2 regions of the Brevundimonas sp. TWP2-3-4b2 genome follow, and region 1 is predicted to be linked to the other one. Evidence: predicted binding sites of a transcription regulator. Region 1 holds the regulator's gene; the other holds the start of a gene.

Region 1 (7,716 bases):
CTTTTCGTGAGGGACCAGGTGGCGGCCCAGACCCTGCGGTGGCGGATGTGGTCGCCCGTGGCGTTCGGCGGCGGTTGCGCCGGCTATTTCGCGCTGAAGAGCGAACCGTCCGCCTGGACGCTGGGGGTCGGGGCGATGGTGGCGGCGGGTCTGTGGCTCGGTGCCCGACGGCTGGCGCTGGGCCGGATGTGGACCCTGCCGCTGCTGATGCTGGCCTGTTTCACCCTGGGGGTCGCGGTCGCCAAGTGGCGGACGGATGCCGTCGCGGCCCCCATTGTCCCGGCCATGGCCGAGCCGACCCTCGTCGAAGGCTGGGTGATCGATGTCGACAGTCCGGGATCGGCCGGGCCCCGGGTGGTGATCGCGCCGGTGCGTATCCGGGGGCTGACGCCGGAACAGACGCCGGTCCGCCTGCGCGCGACCGTGCGGGGCGAGGTCCCGGCCCCGGGCCAGGCCGTGCGGCTGTTCGCCATCCTCAATCCGCCTCCGGCCCCGGCCAGCCCGGGGGCCTATGATTTCGGCCGCAACGCCTACTTCCAGAGCCTGGGCGGGGTGGCGTTCGCGCTCGGCGAGACCCGACCTGCGTATCTGGCACCGCCTCCCTGGCGGGTGCGGGCGGCCATGGCGGTCAACGGGATGCGGTTCGACCTGGCCAGCCGCATCGTCGCCCGTCTGGGCGAGCGGACCGGCGGAATCGCCGCCGCCATGACCACGGGGCAGGAGGCCTGGCTGAACCCGGACGACGTCGATGTGATGCGGGATTCCGGACTGGCGCATATCCTGTCGATCTCGGGCCTTCACATGGCTGTGGTCGGGGGCTTTGCGTTCTTCCTCGTGCGCCTGCTGGTCGCCGCCTGGCCCTGGCTGGCGCTCCGCGTGTCGGGCAAGAAGGTCGCGGCGGTCGGGGGCCTGCTGGCGGTCGGGACCTATCTGGTGGTCTCGGGCGCGCCGCCGCCGGCCGAGCGGGCGGCGATTACGGCGTCCATCGCCTTTATGGCCATCCTGCTGGACCGGCAGGCCATCACCATGCACGCCCTTGCAGTGGCGGCCTTCGCGGTTCTGTTGATGCAGCCCGAGGCGATCGTGACGCCCGGTTTCCAGATGTCATTCGCGGCCACCGCGGCTCTGGTGGCCCTGGTCGAGGCCTGGCCGCAGCGGCCGAAGGAACTCTCGGCTCCCCTGCCGATCCTGATCGTCCAGAGGGCCGGGGCCTGGCTGGGTGCCGCCATTCTGGCCAGTCTGGTCGCGGGCGCGGCGACCGGGCCCTTCGCCATGCAGCATTTCAACCGCACGGCCATGTACGGGCTGTTGGCGAACCTGGCGACGGCACCGGTGTCGGACTTTCTGATCATGCCAATGCTGGCACTGGGGGCCCTGCTGGAGCCGACGGGACTGGGCGCGCCCTTCCTGTGGCTGGCGGGGCAGGGGATCGGACTGATGCTGGCCATCGGCACATGGACGGCCGGACTGCCGGGCGCGGTGCGGACGGTGGCCAGTGCGCCGGATTACGTCCTGCCGATCGCCTTTCTGGGCGTGCTGTTCTGTTGTCTTTGGCGGGGACCGCTGCGGTGGCTGGGACTGCCGTTCGCGGCCGCCGTCATGCTGTGGCCGCGCAGCCCCACACCGGATGTCTGGATCGGCGACGGGGGAACCAATGCGGCGTTTGTCGAAGCGGGACAGGCGACGGTCATGCGGCCCGGCGTGCGCCAATTCGCGGTCGATGTCTGGTCGCGGAGACGCGGTGTGCTGCCGGTCGAGCGGGCCCCGGCGGGCTGGACCTGCAGCCGGTCTTCCTGCGCGCCCGACACGCCGTCGGCGGGTCCCCTCGCCCTGTGGTGGGGCAATCGGGCCCCGTCCCTGGAACAGGTCGACGCGATGTGCCGTGCGGCCCTGGTGGTCAGTGTGCGTCCGGTTGTTCCGGCACTGCCGGCGTCATGCGATGGACGGCTGGTGCTGGACGGCACCGACTATGCGCGCGGCGGGGCCGTTGAGCTGTGGCGTGACCGCACGCCATCCGGCCCGCGCTGGCGTGCGGTCTGGTCAGCGGACGTACGCGGCGACCGACCGTGGTCCCGGACCGGATAACGGCTGCGCCGCTTCCGGGATGACTAGGAAAGGCCGTTGTCATCCCGGACCTGATCCGGGACGGGGTCAGTGATAGCGGCGGATAAGGCCGACCAGCTTGCCCTGGACCTCGACCTGATCCGGGCCGAAGATGCGGGTCTCATAGTTGCGGTTGGCGGGCTCGAGCGCGATCGAGCCGCCCTTCTTGCGCAGCCGCTTCAGCGTGGCTTCCTCGCCCTCGACCAGGGCGACGACGATCTCGCCCGATGAGGCGGTGTCGACGCGTTTGATGACCACCATGTCGCCGTCGAGGATGCCGGCCTCGATCATGGAGTCGCCCTCGATCTCGAGCATATAGTGCTCGCCCGCGCCCAGCATGGCCTCGGGCACCGGATAGCGGGCGGTCTCGTGTTCGATGGCGGCGATGGGTGTGCCGGCCGCGATCTTGCCCATCATCGACAGCTCGCGGGTGTCGTTGGCCGGACTTGCGGGAAGAGAGCGGCCGCCGCCCTCGATGACGCCAGGTGTGAAACCCGCCCGACCGCGCGGGGCACCGGCGGTGGCCTGTTCCGGCATCTTGGTGACTTCCAGTGCCCGGGCGCGGTGCGCCAGACGGCGGATGAAGCCGCGTTCCTCCAGCGCCGTGATCAGCCGATGGATGCCCGATTTGGATGCCAGATCCAGCGCCTCCTTCATCTCGTCAAACGAGGGGGAGACACCGGTCTCCTTGATCCGCTCGTGGATGAACATCAGGAGTTCGTGCTGTTTGCGCGTGAGCATGGCGTCGAATCGTCCAGAACAAGGCGTGAACCGTTGCCGATGTTCTGTAAGTGTTCTTGCCTAATGTCAACTTAACGGGAGCGCGTCTCTCCTGGACCGTCATCCTCGGGCTTGACCCGAGGATCAGAGGTTCGTGGGTCCGGGTGGCGGGTAGGGCCCGACGACCGCGCCCCATCAGCCTGTATCGCGAGGCGGACGATCTGATCCTCGGGTCAAGCCCGAGGATGACGATGTTGGTTTCAGGCGAGCAGCGCTCGCGTCGCGGCCTCGACGTCGTCCTGACGCATCAAGCTTTCGCCGACGAGGATGGCCTGGGCGCGGCCGTCCGAGACGCGGGCGACGTCGTCCTTCGTGAAGATGCCGCTCTCGGCTACCAGCAGGGCACCGGCCGGGCTCAGCAGGGCCAGCCGTTCTGTCACCGCCAGGTCGACCTCGAAGGTCCGCAGCGAGCGGTTGTTGATGCCGACCAGATCGCCGCCCAGATCGCACGCCCGCGCCATTTCGGCCTCGTCGTGGGTCTCGATCAGGGCGTCCATCCCGAACCGACGTGCCTCGGCCAGCAGATCGGCGGTGAGGGCGTCGTCGATCATGGCGAGAATGATCAGGATGCAGTCGGCACCCAGGGCCCGGCTCTCGGCCACCTGCCAGGGATCGACGAGGAAATCCTTGCGCAGGCAGGGCAGGGCGGTCGCCTCGCGGGCGGCGACGAGGAAGGTGTCGTCACCCTGGAAGCTGGGGCCGTCGGTCAGGACCGACAGGCAGGCCGCGCCGCCCCGCTCATAGGCGCGGGCGATGGCGGGCGGGTCGAAGTCGGCGCGGATCAGGCCCTTGGAGGGGCTGGCCTTCTTGATCTCGGCGATCAGTGCCGGGCGGCCGGGCGTGGCGCGACGGTCAAGGGCGGCGCGGAAACCGCGCGGGGCGGAGGCCTGACGCGCCAGCGCCTCGACGGCGTCCTGCGAGGTCGCGGCCTTGCGGGCGGCCACGTCGATACGCTTGTAGGCGGCGATACCGGCCAGGACATCACTCACGCGGGGTCTTCCTCGATGACGGTGTTGGTGGCCGCGACCAGATCGGCGAGGGCCTTTGCCGCACGGCCGTCGTCGATGACGGCGGCGGCCTGGGCCGCCCCCTCGGCCAGATCGGCGGCGCGGTCGGCGACGACCAGGGCCGCGGCGGCGTTCAGCAGCACGATGTCGCGGTAGGCACCGGCCTGACCCGCCAGAAGATTTTGCAGGGCCAGGGCGTTCTGTTCGGCGTCGCCACCGCGCAGGGCTTCGATCGAGGCGCGGGGCAGGCCCGCGTCCTCGGGCGTGACGGTGAAGCGACGGACGGCCCCGTCCTTCCACTCCGCCACCTCGGTCTCGCCCGTGGTGGTCAGTTCGTCGAGGCCCTGGCCGTGGACGGTCCAGGCGCGGGTCGCGCCGAGTCGCCCCAGCACCTCGGCCAGCGGTTCCAGCAGGCGGGGGTCATAGACGCCCATGACCTGACGTTTCGCCCCCGCCGGATTGGACAGCGGCCCCAGGAGGTTGAAGACGGTGCGGAAACCGATCTCGGCGCGCACCGGCCCGACATGGCGCATGGCTCCGTGGTAGGCGGGGGCGAAGAGGAAGGCGATGCCGGCCTCGTCCAGCGAGCGGCGCTGCTGGGCCGGGCTGGCCTGCAGATTGACGCCGAGCACCGACAGGACGTCGGAGGACCCGGATTTCGAGCTCATGGCCCGGTTGCCGTGTTTGGCGACCTTCAGGCCCGCACCGGCCAGCACCAGAGCGGCGGCGGTGGAAATGTTGAAGGTGTGCTGGCCGTCACCGCCGGTGCCGCAGGTGTCGATGACGTCATAGGGATGGTCCAGCGTCAGGGCCGCATCGCGCATGGCGGTGGCGAAGGCGGCGATCTCTTCCACCGTCTCGCCGCGTATGCGCAGGGCGGTCACGGCCGCCGCGACCTGGGCCGGGGTGGGCTCGCCGCGCAGACAGGCGGCGAAGAAGGCATGGGCCTCGTCCGGGGACAGCACGCGGCCGTCGACCAGCTTGGCCAGCAGGGGCTTGAAGCCGTCAGCCATCAGACCATCGCCCGGCGTTTGACATTGGCCAGATCGAGGAAATTGGCCAGCAGATCGTGGCCGTGTTCGGTGGCGATCGACTCCGGATGGAACTGGACGCCGTGGATCGGCCGCGTCCGGTGCGCCAGTCCCATGATCTCGCCGTCGGCGGTCCAGGCGGTCACCTCCAGCACATCCGGCAGGGTTTCGCGGCGGACGGCGAGGCTGTGATAGCGGGTGGCGGTGAAGGGCGAGGGCAGGCCCCGGAATACGCTCTGACCCGCATGTTCGATCGGCGAGGTCTTGCCGTGCATCAGCGTCTTCGCGCGGATCACCTCACCGCCGAACGCCTGACCCATGGCCTGGTGGCCGAGGCAGACGCCGAAGATCGGCAGGTCGTGCGGCGCAGTTTCGATCACCGCCAGGCAGATGCCCGCCTCGTTGGGCGTGCAGGGCCCCGGCGACAGCAGGATCGCCTCGGGCTTCAACGCGAAGGCCTCGGTGGCGGTCAGGTCGTCGTTGCGGACCACGCGCGTCTCCGCGCCCAGCTCCGCGAGGTAGTGGACGAGGTTGTAGGTAAAGCTGTCGTAGTTATCGACGACCAGGATCATGGTCTGGCTTCTAGGGGCTGCGGGGCCCTGCGCCAAGCGGGTGCGGCCGTAAGTCTTCGTTAACCGAACCGTCCTGAACTGGAACAGTCCAGCGGAGCCCGGCCATGAACGACAAGACCATTTCGAAGGCCCGCACGCTGCTGACGCCTGTGGTCAGGCCGGCCAATCCGTACGCGACCCTGGGTGCGGCCGCCCTCGCGGCGACGGCTGCGGTGCTGATGGCCGGGGTGCTGATCCTCGGGCCGGGCATCCGGTTCGACGAGACGGTCGTCTCGGCCCAACCCTGACCCTGGGCTAGCGGTTGCCGAAAGGATAGCGCCAGGCGTCCTCCGCGGCCCGCATGGGGGCCCGGGCCTTGGCCTGTGTCTCGGCATACTCGGCCGCCGGATCGCTGTCGGCGACGACGCCCGCTCCGGCCTGGACGTGGATCTTGCCGTCGGCGAACAGGGCTGTGCGCAGGACGATACAGATGTCGGCCTCGCCTCCCGCCGAGATATAGCCGACGCCGCCTCCGTAGCCGACGCCACGCTTGGTCGTCTCCAGTTCGTCGATGATCTCCATCGCCCGCACCTTGGGCGCGCCCGAAAGGGTGCCGGCGGGCAAGGCGGCCAACAAGGTGTCGACGGCGTCCAGCTTCGGATCGGCGTTACCCTGCACTTCCGAGACGATGTGCATGACCGAGCTGTAGCGTTCGATGCGGAAGCTCTCGATCACCTCGACCGTGCCGGGCGCGGCGACGCGGCCCACGTCGTTGCGACCCAGGTCCAGCAGCATCAGATGCTCGGCCCGTTCCTTGGGGTCAGCCAGAAGCTCAGCCTCAAGCGCGCGGTCGGCCTCGGGCGTGTCACCGCGTGGGCGGGTGCCGGCCAGGGGGCGGATGGTGACGCGACCGTCCTTGAGCCGGACCAGAATTTCCGGGCTCGAACCGGCCAGCTGGAAGTCGCCGAAGTCGAGGAAGAACAGATAGGGCGAAGGATTCGACCGGCGAAGGGAGCGGTAGAAGGCGAAGGGATCGGCGGTCCAGGGCGCGGCGAAACGATGGCTGAGCACCACCTGGAAGATGTCGCCGGCACCGATATAGTCCTTGGCCCGGGCCACGAGCGCGCTGAAGGCGGGGGCATCGACCGGAGAGGCGAAAGCAGGTGCCGGGGCCTCGATCGCCACGGGCAGGGCCGGCAGGGGGGCGCGGAGTTCGGCCTCGAACGCATCGAGTCGGGCGACGGCGGCGGCGAAGGCAGCCCCGGCGCTCGCGCCGCTGTCGGGATAGCTTGCCGAGACCAGCACGATCTCATGCCGGACGGAATCGAAGATGGCGACGAGGGCCGGTCGGGTCAGCACGGCGTCCGGCAGATCGAGCGGGTCGGGGTTGGGCGCGCCGAGGGGTTCGAGCAGGCGAACCATGTCGTAGCCGAAGACACCGAACAGGCCTGCGGCCATCGGCGGCAGGCCATCGGGCAGTTCGAAGCGAGAGGCCGCCATCAGCCGGCGCAGCGAAGCCAGGGGGTCGCCGGCTTCTGCCGAATACCGGTCCGCAGCGATCGCCGGACCGCGCGCCAGGTCCGCGCGGCCGTCCCGGCAGCGCCAGACGACGTCCGGCTCTCGCGTGATGATCGAATAGCGCCCGTTGACAGCGCCGCCCTCGACCGATTCCAGCAGGAAGGCGTGGGTTCGACCGTGGCCGACCTTCAGAAACGCCGAGACGGGAGTCTCGAGGTCGTCCACCAGCCGGCGGACGACGACGCGCGGGAGGCCGGCGGCCCACCCGCGCTGGAAGTCGTCGAACGCTGCGGCGTCGCTGCTTCCGGTCATTGACCCGGCGCGGGCGCCGGACGGCCGGGTGTCGCCGCGCCCGGAGTGGCCGCGGGCGCTTCGGCCGGCAAACCAAGCGCAGCGCGGGCCAGGGCTTCGTCGTAGCGGGCCTTGGAGCCGGACGCCGCGGCTTTCAGAGCCATTTCGCCGACGGCGTTGACGTTGTCGCTGGCCATGCGCTGGCGGAACTCGTTGGCGACCGGAGCTGCCAGGACAGAGGGAGCGGCGATAATCCGGTCGGTGCGGCCAATCACGAAGGTGTCGGCGGTGTTCTGCTGCGAGAACATTTCGCCGCGGCCGCTGCTGAACACGCCCTGGACGACCCCCTGGCCCCGCGCCTGTGCGGCTTGTCGGGTCAGCCCGGTCGCGGTCTGGATCGTGGCACCAGCCGATGCGGCCACGGCGGCGATGTCT
Region 2 (7,716 bases), on a different contig from region 1:
CGGGCCGCGGGTCTCGCGCGGCTCGAGACGTTCACGCCGCGGATGGGGCAGGCCTATGCGGCCAATCGCAACACCGACTTCGGACCCGGCCGCCATGAACAGGTGTCGGGGCTGTCGCCCTGGATCCGTCGGCGTCTGGTGACCGAGGAGACCGTGGTCCGGGCGGCGATCGCGTCCCCTGGCGCGCGCGGAGCCGACAAATTCGTTCAGGAGGTGCTGTGGCGCACCTACTGGAAAGGCTGGCTGGAGATGCGCCCTGAGGTCTGGAGCGGCTTTCAGTCGGAGCGGCCCCGCCATGACGCCGGGGCCGGCGCGGTTCGGGCCGCAGAGGAAGGCCGGACCGGCATCGAGGGCTTTGACGACTGGGCCCGGGAACTGGTCGCCACGGGCTGGCTGCATAACCATGCCCGGATGTGGTTCGCCTCGATCTGGATATTTACCCTCGGCCTGCCCTGGACGCTCGGGGCCGACTTCTTCCTGCGGCATTTGCTGGACGGGGACCCTGCCTCCAATACCCTGTCGTGGCGCTGGGTGGCGGGCTTGCAGACTCCGGGCAAGACCTATCTGGCGACGGCAGAGAATATCGCCCGCTTCAGTGACGGCCGCTTTCGACCGCAGGGCCTGGCCACCGTCGCCCGGCCCGTGGTCGGGGCCGCGCCTGCGCCGGCCCGCGCGCTGCCGCCGGCTCGTGATGGGATGCCCCACGGGCCCTGCCTTCTGTTGGTCACGTCAGAGGATATGACACCCGAGGACAGCGCGATATCGGGAGACATCCGGGCGGTGGTGTCAGCTGCCGAGCCGGGGCGCGAGCGGTTCGGCGCGCCGGCCGGCCGGTTCCTGGAGGGAGCCATGGCCGATATGGAGCAGCGGTGCCGGGCACGGTATCGGCTACCCGTGCAGCGGCTTGAGGTGCTGGACGGCCCGGCCCTGCTGGAGGCCGCCGCCGCCGTGGGCGCGCTCACGGTCGTCACCCCCTATGTCCCGGTCGGCCCGACCGCCTCTGCTCTCTGCGCCGCGCGTCCGTGGATCGAGGCTGCGGGGCTGGATCTGGTCATGCTCCGCCGCCCTTGGGATGAGGTGTTCTGGCCCTATGCGGACCGCGGCTTCTTCCCGTTCCGCGAACGATCGGAGGCCGGGTTGCGGTCGCTGGGGCTGCCGGTCTGAACAAAAAATGGCCGCCCGACCCGGCGGGGGTCGAGCGGCCGCTCCGTCCGGTCCGGCCAGTCGGGGTCGGATGGCGGGTCGACGGACCCGGCCGGAGAAGGTCGTGGTGCGGACAGCGGGTCCGGAGAGTTCGAAGCGCCCGGACCCCGGATCGAAAAACGTGTGTCCGAAGGGGCCAGGGCGTTCAGGTCTTCTGCCGATCAGCCCTCGAGGTCCTGCCCCTCGTCGGGCTCGGGCGTGCCCAGCAGTTCCTCGGCGATCTTGGTGGTGGATTTGCGCACCTTGGCCTCGATCGAGTCGGCGATGTCGGGATTGGCCTTGAGGAAGGCGCGCACATTCTCGCGGCCCTGGCCGATCCGCTGACTGTCGTAGGAGAACCAGCTGCCCGACTTTTCGACGATGCCCGCCTTGACGCCCAGGTCGATGATCTCGCCCAGTTTGGAGATGCCTTCGCCGTACATGATGTCGAAGATGACCTCACGGAACGGCGGTGCGACCTTGTTCTTGACCACCTTGACCCGGGTGGTGTTGCCGACGACTTCGTCGCGGTCCTTGATCGCGCCGGTGCGGCGGATGTCGAGGCGGACCGAGGCGTAGAATTTCAGCGCATTGCCGCCCGTCGTCGTCTCTGGCGAGCCGTACATGACGCCGATCTTGTGGCGGATCTGGTTGATGAACAGCACGATGCAGTTCGACTTGGAGATCGAGGCGGTCAGCTTGCGCAACGCCTGGCTCATCAGACGGGCCTGCAGGCCGGGCAGGCTGTCGCCCATCTCGCCCTCGATCTCGGCGCGCGGGGTCAGGGCGGCGACCGAGTCGATCACCACGATGTCCACGGCACCCGACCGCACCAGGGTGTCGACGATTTCCAGCGCCTGTTCGCCGGTGTCGGGCTGCGACACCAGCAGGTCGTCGAGGTTCACGCCCAGCTTCTGGGCATAGCCCGGGTCGAGGGCGTGCTCGGCATCGACGAAGGCGGCGGTGCCGCCGGCCTTCTGGATTTCAGCCACGGTGTGCAGGGCCAGCGTCGTCTTGCCCGAGCTTTCCGGACCGAACACCTCGATCACCCGGCCCCGGGGCAGGCCGCCGATACCCAGCGCCATGTCGAGGCCCAGCGAACCGGTCGAGACGGACGGAATTTCCGCCACGACCCCGCCCTTGCCCAGCTTCATGACCGAGCCCTTGCCGAAGGCGCGGTCGATCTGGGCGATCGCCGCCTCCAGCGCGCGCTGCTTGTCGCCGTCGTCCTTGCCCACCAATTTCAGATTCGCCTGAGCTGCCACCTTGCCACTCTCCCTTGCCATGATTCCCATCTGGTTTTCGGAAGAGACCCGCCTGGACCCGCTCCCTGTGAGATGCAGTTAGTACACGGTTTGTTCCGGTTGCCAATATGTTCTTTTCGACAGGCATCAGAACACCGGCGGCCTACGACCGAAACTGACGTGTCAGCTTCGCGCAGCGGCGAGGATCGGCCCGCCGCCGGGGGCCTGCACCAGTACCGCCGTGTTCAGACCCTGCCGGGAGGCGGCGGGAAGACGATAGCCCACGGTGCGGCCGTCCCAGGTGCCAAGACGCACCAGGTCGCGCACGACCGCGGCGTGGGGCAGGGTGCGGCCGCCGTTCTCGCCGCGCGCCACCGGGACATCGATCGGGCGCGGCTCATAGCGGATCAGCCAGACGTCGGCCGGGTGCGCGGGTGCGGTACCGCCGGCCAGGCCGACGGACGATTCGCCGAAGCGGAGGGTCGGGCCCGCAAAGGGGCGATGCTGCGTGATGAGAGCCTCGATCTCGGCCATCCGGCCGCCGACCACATCGGCGCGGCCGTCCACCACCACCTGGGGCGTCCAGACATTGTCGTTGCCGAGACCCCGCTGATAGGCGCGCTGGCGGCGCGTGAAGGCGTCTTGGGCAAATGTGTCCTTCCAGCCCAACTGGTCCCAGTAGGTCACGTTGAAGCTGAGGGCGAGCACGTCGGGCCGGGTGGCCAGTCGGACCAGATTGGCATTGGCCGGCGGGCAGGACGAACAGCCCTGGCTGGTAAACAGCTCGACCACCGAGAGCTGGCCTGCCGGTGCGGGCTCAGACGTCCGTGCGCTGCTCGGGGCGGCCGTCAGGACACCGCCGACGATGGCCGCGCCGACCGAGGCGATCGATCCGAACATGGCGAGGCGGCGGCCCAGGTCGTCGCGGCGGTGGATACGGGGGGCGGTGCGATGGACGGGCATGAGGACGGCTCCAGCAGGATTGCCGGAGTCTTCGCCGCAGCGAGCGGAAGGTTACACGATCAGCGGCCCGTCGCCGTCGCCCCTGCCGCCGCCGCCATCGGCTCGGCGGTCCGGGCGGTGAACGACAGGCCGCCGCCGACCAGCAGGACGGCCAGCGCCGCCATCAGCAGGCCCCGCGCCGTCGCCCGCTCGGGGCTCAACGGGCGGATGAACATCAGCACCAGCAGGCCCATCAGCACCAGCACGCCCGGCAGGTCCATGCCGATGCCGAGGAAGACCGTGTGCGACAGCCCCGCGATCCAGCCGCCGCCCAGCACGGCGGCCCCGGCGACGGGGGCCAGCGATCGGGCGCGGGTCAGGCCCGGATCGGCGAAGGCGGCCACGGCGGCCGTCAGGGCGGCCAGCAGGCCGGTCCAGATAAACAGGAAGGCCGCCTCGGGGGCAGCGGCCTGGGCCGCTGTGCCGATGATCAGGATCAGGCCGATCAGCCCGGTCCAGCCTCCCCAGGTCGAACGCGCCGCCAGGGTCGGGACCAGGGACAGGCCGATGGAGAGCACCGCAGCACCGATGACGATCACATTGACCCCGCCCAGCACCAGGGCAAGCACCGCTGCGGCCGCGACGGCGCCGGCAACGACGCGGCGGTCCGGTCGCGCTCGCCCGCCCAGCAGCGCGAGGGTCAGCGCCAGAATGCAGAGCGCGACGCCGGCCTCCATCCACGGCAGACGGGCCAGCAGGGTATAGTAGGCGTCGGCGCTTTCGGCGCGCGTCGACAGGGGCCCTGCCAGCAGCCGCACCGTCTGGGTCAGGACCAGTCCCGTCGAGACAAACCACAGGCCGTCGACCATGCCGCGACCGACCTCGGCAAAGGTCAGACCCGCGCGGGACCGCGCCCGCACGATGGCCGCGCCCAGGCCGAGGAAGGCCAGCCCCAGCAGCCCCCAGCCGACGGCCGGCGCATGGCCGACGATCACCCGTCCGAACAGGTCGGCGTAGACGAGGTTCTGTGTCGCTGCGGGCAGGACGGGGCCGCGCAACAAGGCGTCCGCCATCTGGAGGGCCTGGGAGCCGATGTGCTGGACGCTGCCCTGGTCGAGGGCGGCCGGTGTCGAGGCGGCGGCGTGATACTGGGCCGGCCGACCGATGAAGGCCAGATTGATCCCCTGGACGCCGCGCTCCTTGGGGATGGTGAAGTCGGTGCCGTTGGGCATCAGCTCATAGACGAAGACGGCCAGCGAATTGGACGAGACGCCGCCGGTCGCCCGGACGCCCTCGCGGGCGAACAGGCCGATGGTCTGCGCATTGCCGCGCCCGGTCTCGAACATCATGGCCCTGCCGCCGCCGCCGCGCGCCTCGAGGTTGACCACGGCCCCGATGCGGTCGCGCAAGGGATGGCCGCCCCAGAAGATGCGCGCCCCGTCGAGGTTCAGCTCCTCGCCGTCGGTCAAAAGGACCACCAGCGTCCGATCCGCCGGGCCGCGCGCGCGGATGGCGCGGACGGCCTCCAGTATGGCAGCGACCCCGGTCGTGTCGTCGGCGGCACCGGCCGAGTCCGGCACGGTGTCGTAATGAGCCATCAGGGCGACCGCGGGCAGGCGCGGGTCGCGTCCGGGCAGGACGCCGATCAAATTGGTCAGGCCGATCCCGGTAGACGGGCGGCCGTCGCGTTCCAGCCGTTGCACCGCCGCCGGCGAAAGGGGCCCCTCCTGGGTTTCGGTCTGGAGGCCCAGGGCCGCCATTCTCTGCAGCAGGTAGGCCCGAACCCGAGCATGATCCGCTGACCCGACGGGATGCGGGCGTCGGGCGATCTCGCGGACATCGGCCATGGCCCGTGCGGTGGAAAAGGCTGTCGCGGGCGCGCCGGCCGGCGCGGGTCGCGGGCTCTGTAACGTCAGCGCCGCGATCAGCAGCGCCAGCGCCAACGATCCGACCAGCCAGAGCAACCGCATGTGTCATCCCCCCGATGAAGTCGGCAGACTAGGAGATCAGGAGGGCGTGGGGAAGCTAGGCCGCGCGCCGCAGGGCTGCCGCCGATTTCACGAACAGGCCCTTGCGGCCGGCCACGGCGCGGAAGGCGATGCTGTCGCCGTCCGGGTGTTCTTCCGGGCCCAGGAACAGGCAGCCGTCGTCGACCAGACGCCGTTCCAGATTGTCGAACATGTCACGACGCCGCGCGGGATCGGCGTCGCCCAGGACGTGGCGGCAGAAGATGATATCGAACCGGTAGTCATCGGTCGGGGCGTCGGCCAGGTTGGCGCGGGCGAAATGAACCGCGGCGCGAAGCTCGGCCTTGGCGATCCAGGCGTCGTCGACCTGGTCGAACCAGCGCAGCATGGTTCCGGCCTTCAGGCCCCGCTGGATTTCGAAACCGGTATAGGCCCCCGACCGGGCCTTCTCGAGCGCGCGCTGCGACAGGTCGGTGGCGACGATCTCGACCGCCACGCCCGCTTCCTGGGCGGCGATGGCCAGGGACCAGGCCTCCTGGCCTGTGGAGCAACCGGCGGACCAGATCTTGACCGGCTGGTTGCCGCGCGCCTTGCCCAGGGCGGGCAAAAGCTCCTTGGCCAGGGTATCGAAACTGTCGCGGTCGCGGCGGAACCAGGTCTCGGGATTCAGCAGCGCCTCGATCACCGCCCAGCCCAGCGAGGCCACAGGCTTGGCCCACAGGGAGCCCAGCATGGCGTCGACCGTTTCGAACCCCTCCCGCCGGGCCACCGGGCCCAGACGGTGTTCGGCCAGTTTCATCCGGTCGCGCGTCAGCCTGAACCCCGCGCGCGAGGCCATCAGTGTCTGCAGGCGATCGAAATCGTCTGGCGTCATGGGATCAGACGGCCCCCACTTCAGCGAATTTGGAAGTCAGGATTTCACCATCGAACGGTTTCATCACATAGTCGTCGGCGCCTGCGGACAGGGCCTCGGCGATGCGCTCGGCGCGGGTCTCTATGGTGCAGAACAGGACCTTGGGGGCCATGCCGCCGGGCAGGGCGCGCAGGCGGCGCAGGAAGGTCATACCGTCCATGACCGGCATCGACCAGTCCAGCAGGATGACCTCGGGGATCACGCCACCGCAGAAGGCCAGCGCTTCCGAGCCGTCCGCGGCTTCGTCGACCTCGAATCCCAGCCCCTCGACGATACGGCGGGCAACCTTGCGGATGATCCGGCTGTCGTCGACGATCAGACAGGTTCTGGGAGTCACGGGTTGGGTTCCAATTCAGCGTCACGCAACGCCCGCGTGTGCGACGTCCCTATAGTCGCCCCGCGCCGGTTAATGAGTCCTTGGGAAACCGGCTTAAGGGTCAGTTAGCCATTCGCGCGGTGAGGATAACCCGACCTTCCTCGGCCAGTACGTCGAGCGAGCCGCCGGCGTCGTGCGCGGTCAGCCAAAGCCAGTAGGGTTGAATCCACTGGCCGGGAAGGCCTTCGGTCAAGGGCTGGCCGGCCAGGCCGGCGACGGCCTCGGCCTTGAGGCGGGCGCGGTTGCCTTCGGCGAGACCCTGAAGGACCAGATCACTTCCGTCGCGCCGGGTGCTGATGGCGGCGGTCCCGCCCGACGGCAGGGCCGCCATGGTCAGATAGGCCAGGTTCACCAGTGCCCGTGACTCGGCCTTGGAATAGCTGGTGTCCTCGGCCTTCCAGTCCAGGGTGGCGCGGCCGCCCTCGGTCAGTCCCGCCACCAGTTCGCCCAGTTCGGCACCGGAAAATCGCTCGGCCGAGGTGGCCGCACCGAAGGCGACCCGCGCGAAGGCGACGAGGGCGACCATCTTCCTCGCGCTGGCCTCGATCAGGCTCATGGCGTCGTCGCGCATGTCCTGGGCTGAGGGATCCTTCAGCAGGTCGAGGCCGGAACTGATCGCGCCGGCCGGGCTGATGAAGTCGTGGCACAACTTGCCGGCGATCAAGGCCGCCAGGGCCTGGCCGTCAGGAAGCGCCTGGCCGTCGGACAAGGCGGTGGAGGTGTCGGTCATAGGGCCCCGGTGCAACAGTCGGATAGATGGCCGGACGCTGACCTGATTTGCCGGTTCGCGAAACCGGTCCGATGCTCTAATCCCGCGCCATGACCAAACGACTGACCGCCGACCTCGCGTCTGGCGCCCTGACCGAAGCCTTGGCGGATATCGCCGAGGACGCGGCGCGCGTGATCCTGCCCTGGTGGCGCAATGGCGTGGTGGCGCAGACCAAGGCCGACGACAGTCCCGTCACCCGGGCCGACCAGGAGGCCGAGGCGCTGATCCTGGCCCGGCTCGAGGCCATGTACCCCGGCGTCCAGACCGTCGCCGAGGAAGCCGTGGCGGCCGACGGCGCGCCGGCCGAGGCCGCGGACTGGTTC

Evidence for each region. Region 1 encodes LexA, which represses DNA repair genes until DNA is damaged. Its sites were predicted from a motif close to ATGTTCNCNANNTGTTCT; they were not measured.
Region 2: the regulator LexA is predicted to act here: its motif matches at 2,544-2,561, upstream of recA (recombinase RecA).

What each region holds. Positions count from the first base shown of each region.
Region 1 covers NZ_JAFCWB010000003.1:155,551-163,266, forward strand. Annotated here, with positions in the region: gene ACP7AS_RS07775 (ComEC/Rec2 family competence protein) at 1-2,085, shown strand, start outside; gene lexA (transcriptional repressor LexA) at 2,152-2,844, opposite strand; gene trpC (indole-3-glycerol phosphate synthase TrpC) at 3,084-3,872, opposite strand; gene trpD (anthranilate phosphoribosyltransferase) at 3,869-4,903, opposite strand; gene ACP7AS_RS07795 (anthranilate synthase component II) at 4,903-5,493, opposite strand; gene ACP7AS_RS07800 (peptidoglycan-binding protein) at 5,598-5,780, shown strand; gene trpE (anthranilate synthase component I) at 5,788-7,302, opposite strand; gene ACP7AS_RS07810 (peptidyl-prolyl cis-trans isomerase) at 7,299-7,716, opposite strand, start outside.
Region 2 covers NZ_JAFCWB010000001.1:89,235-96,950, reverse strand. Annotated here, with positions in the region: gene ACP7AS_RS00465 (FAD-binding domain-containing protein) at 1-1,164, shown strand, start outside; gene recA (recombinase RecA) at 1,365-2,447, opposite strand; gene ACP7AS_RS00455 (DUF1223 domain-containing protein) at 2,610-3,389, opposite strand; gene ACP7AS_RS00450 (M20/M25/M40 family metallo-hydrolase) at 3,449-5,338, opposite strand; gene ACP7AS_RS00445 (CheR family methyltransferase) at 5,394-6,209, opposite strand; gene ACP7AS_RS00440 (response regulator) at 6,214-6,585, opposite strand; gene chpT (histidine phosphotransferase ChpT) at 6,686-7,354, opposite strand; gene cysQ (3'(2'),5'-bisphosphate nucleotidase CysQ) at 7,444-7,716, shown strand, end outside.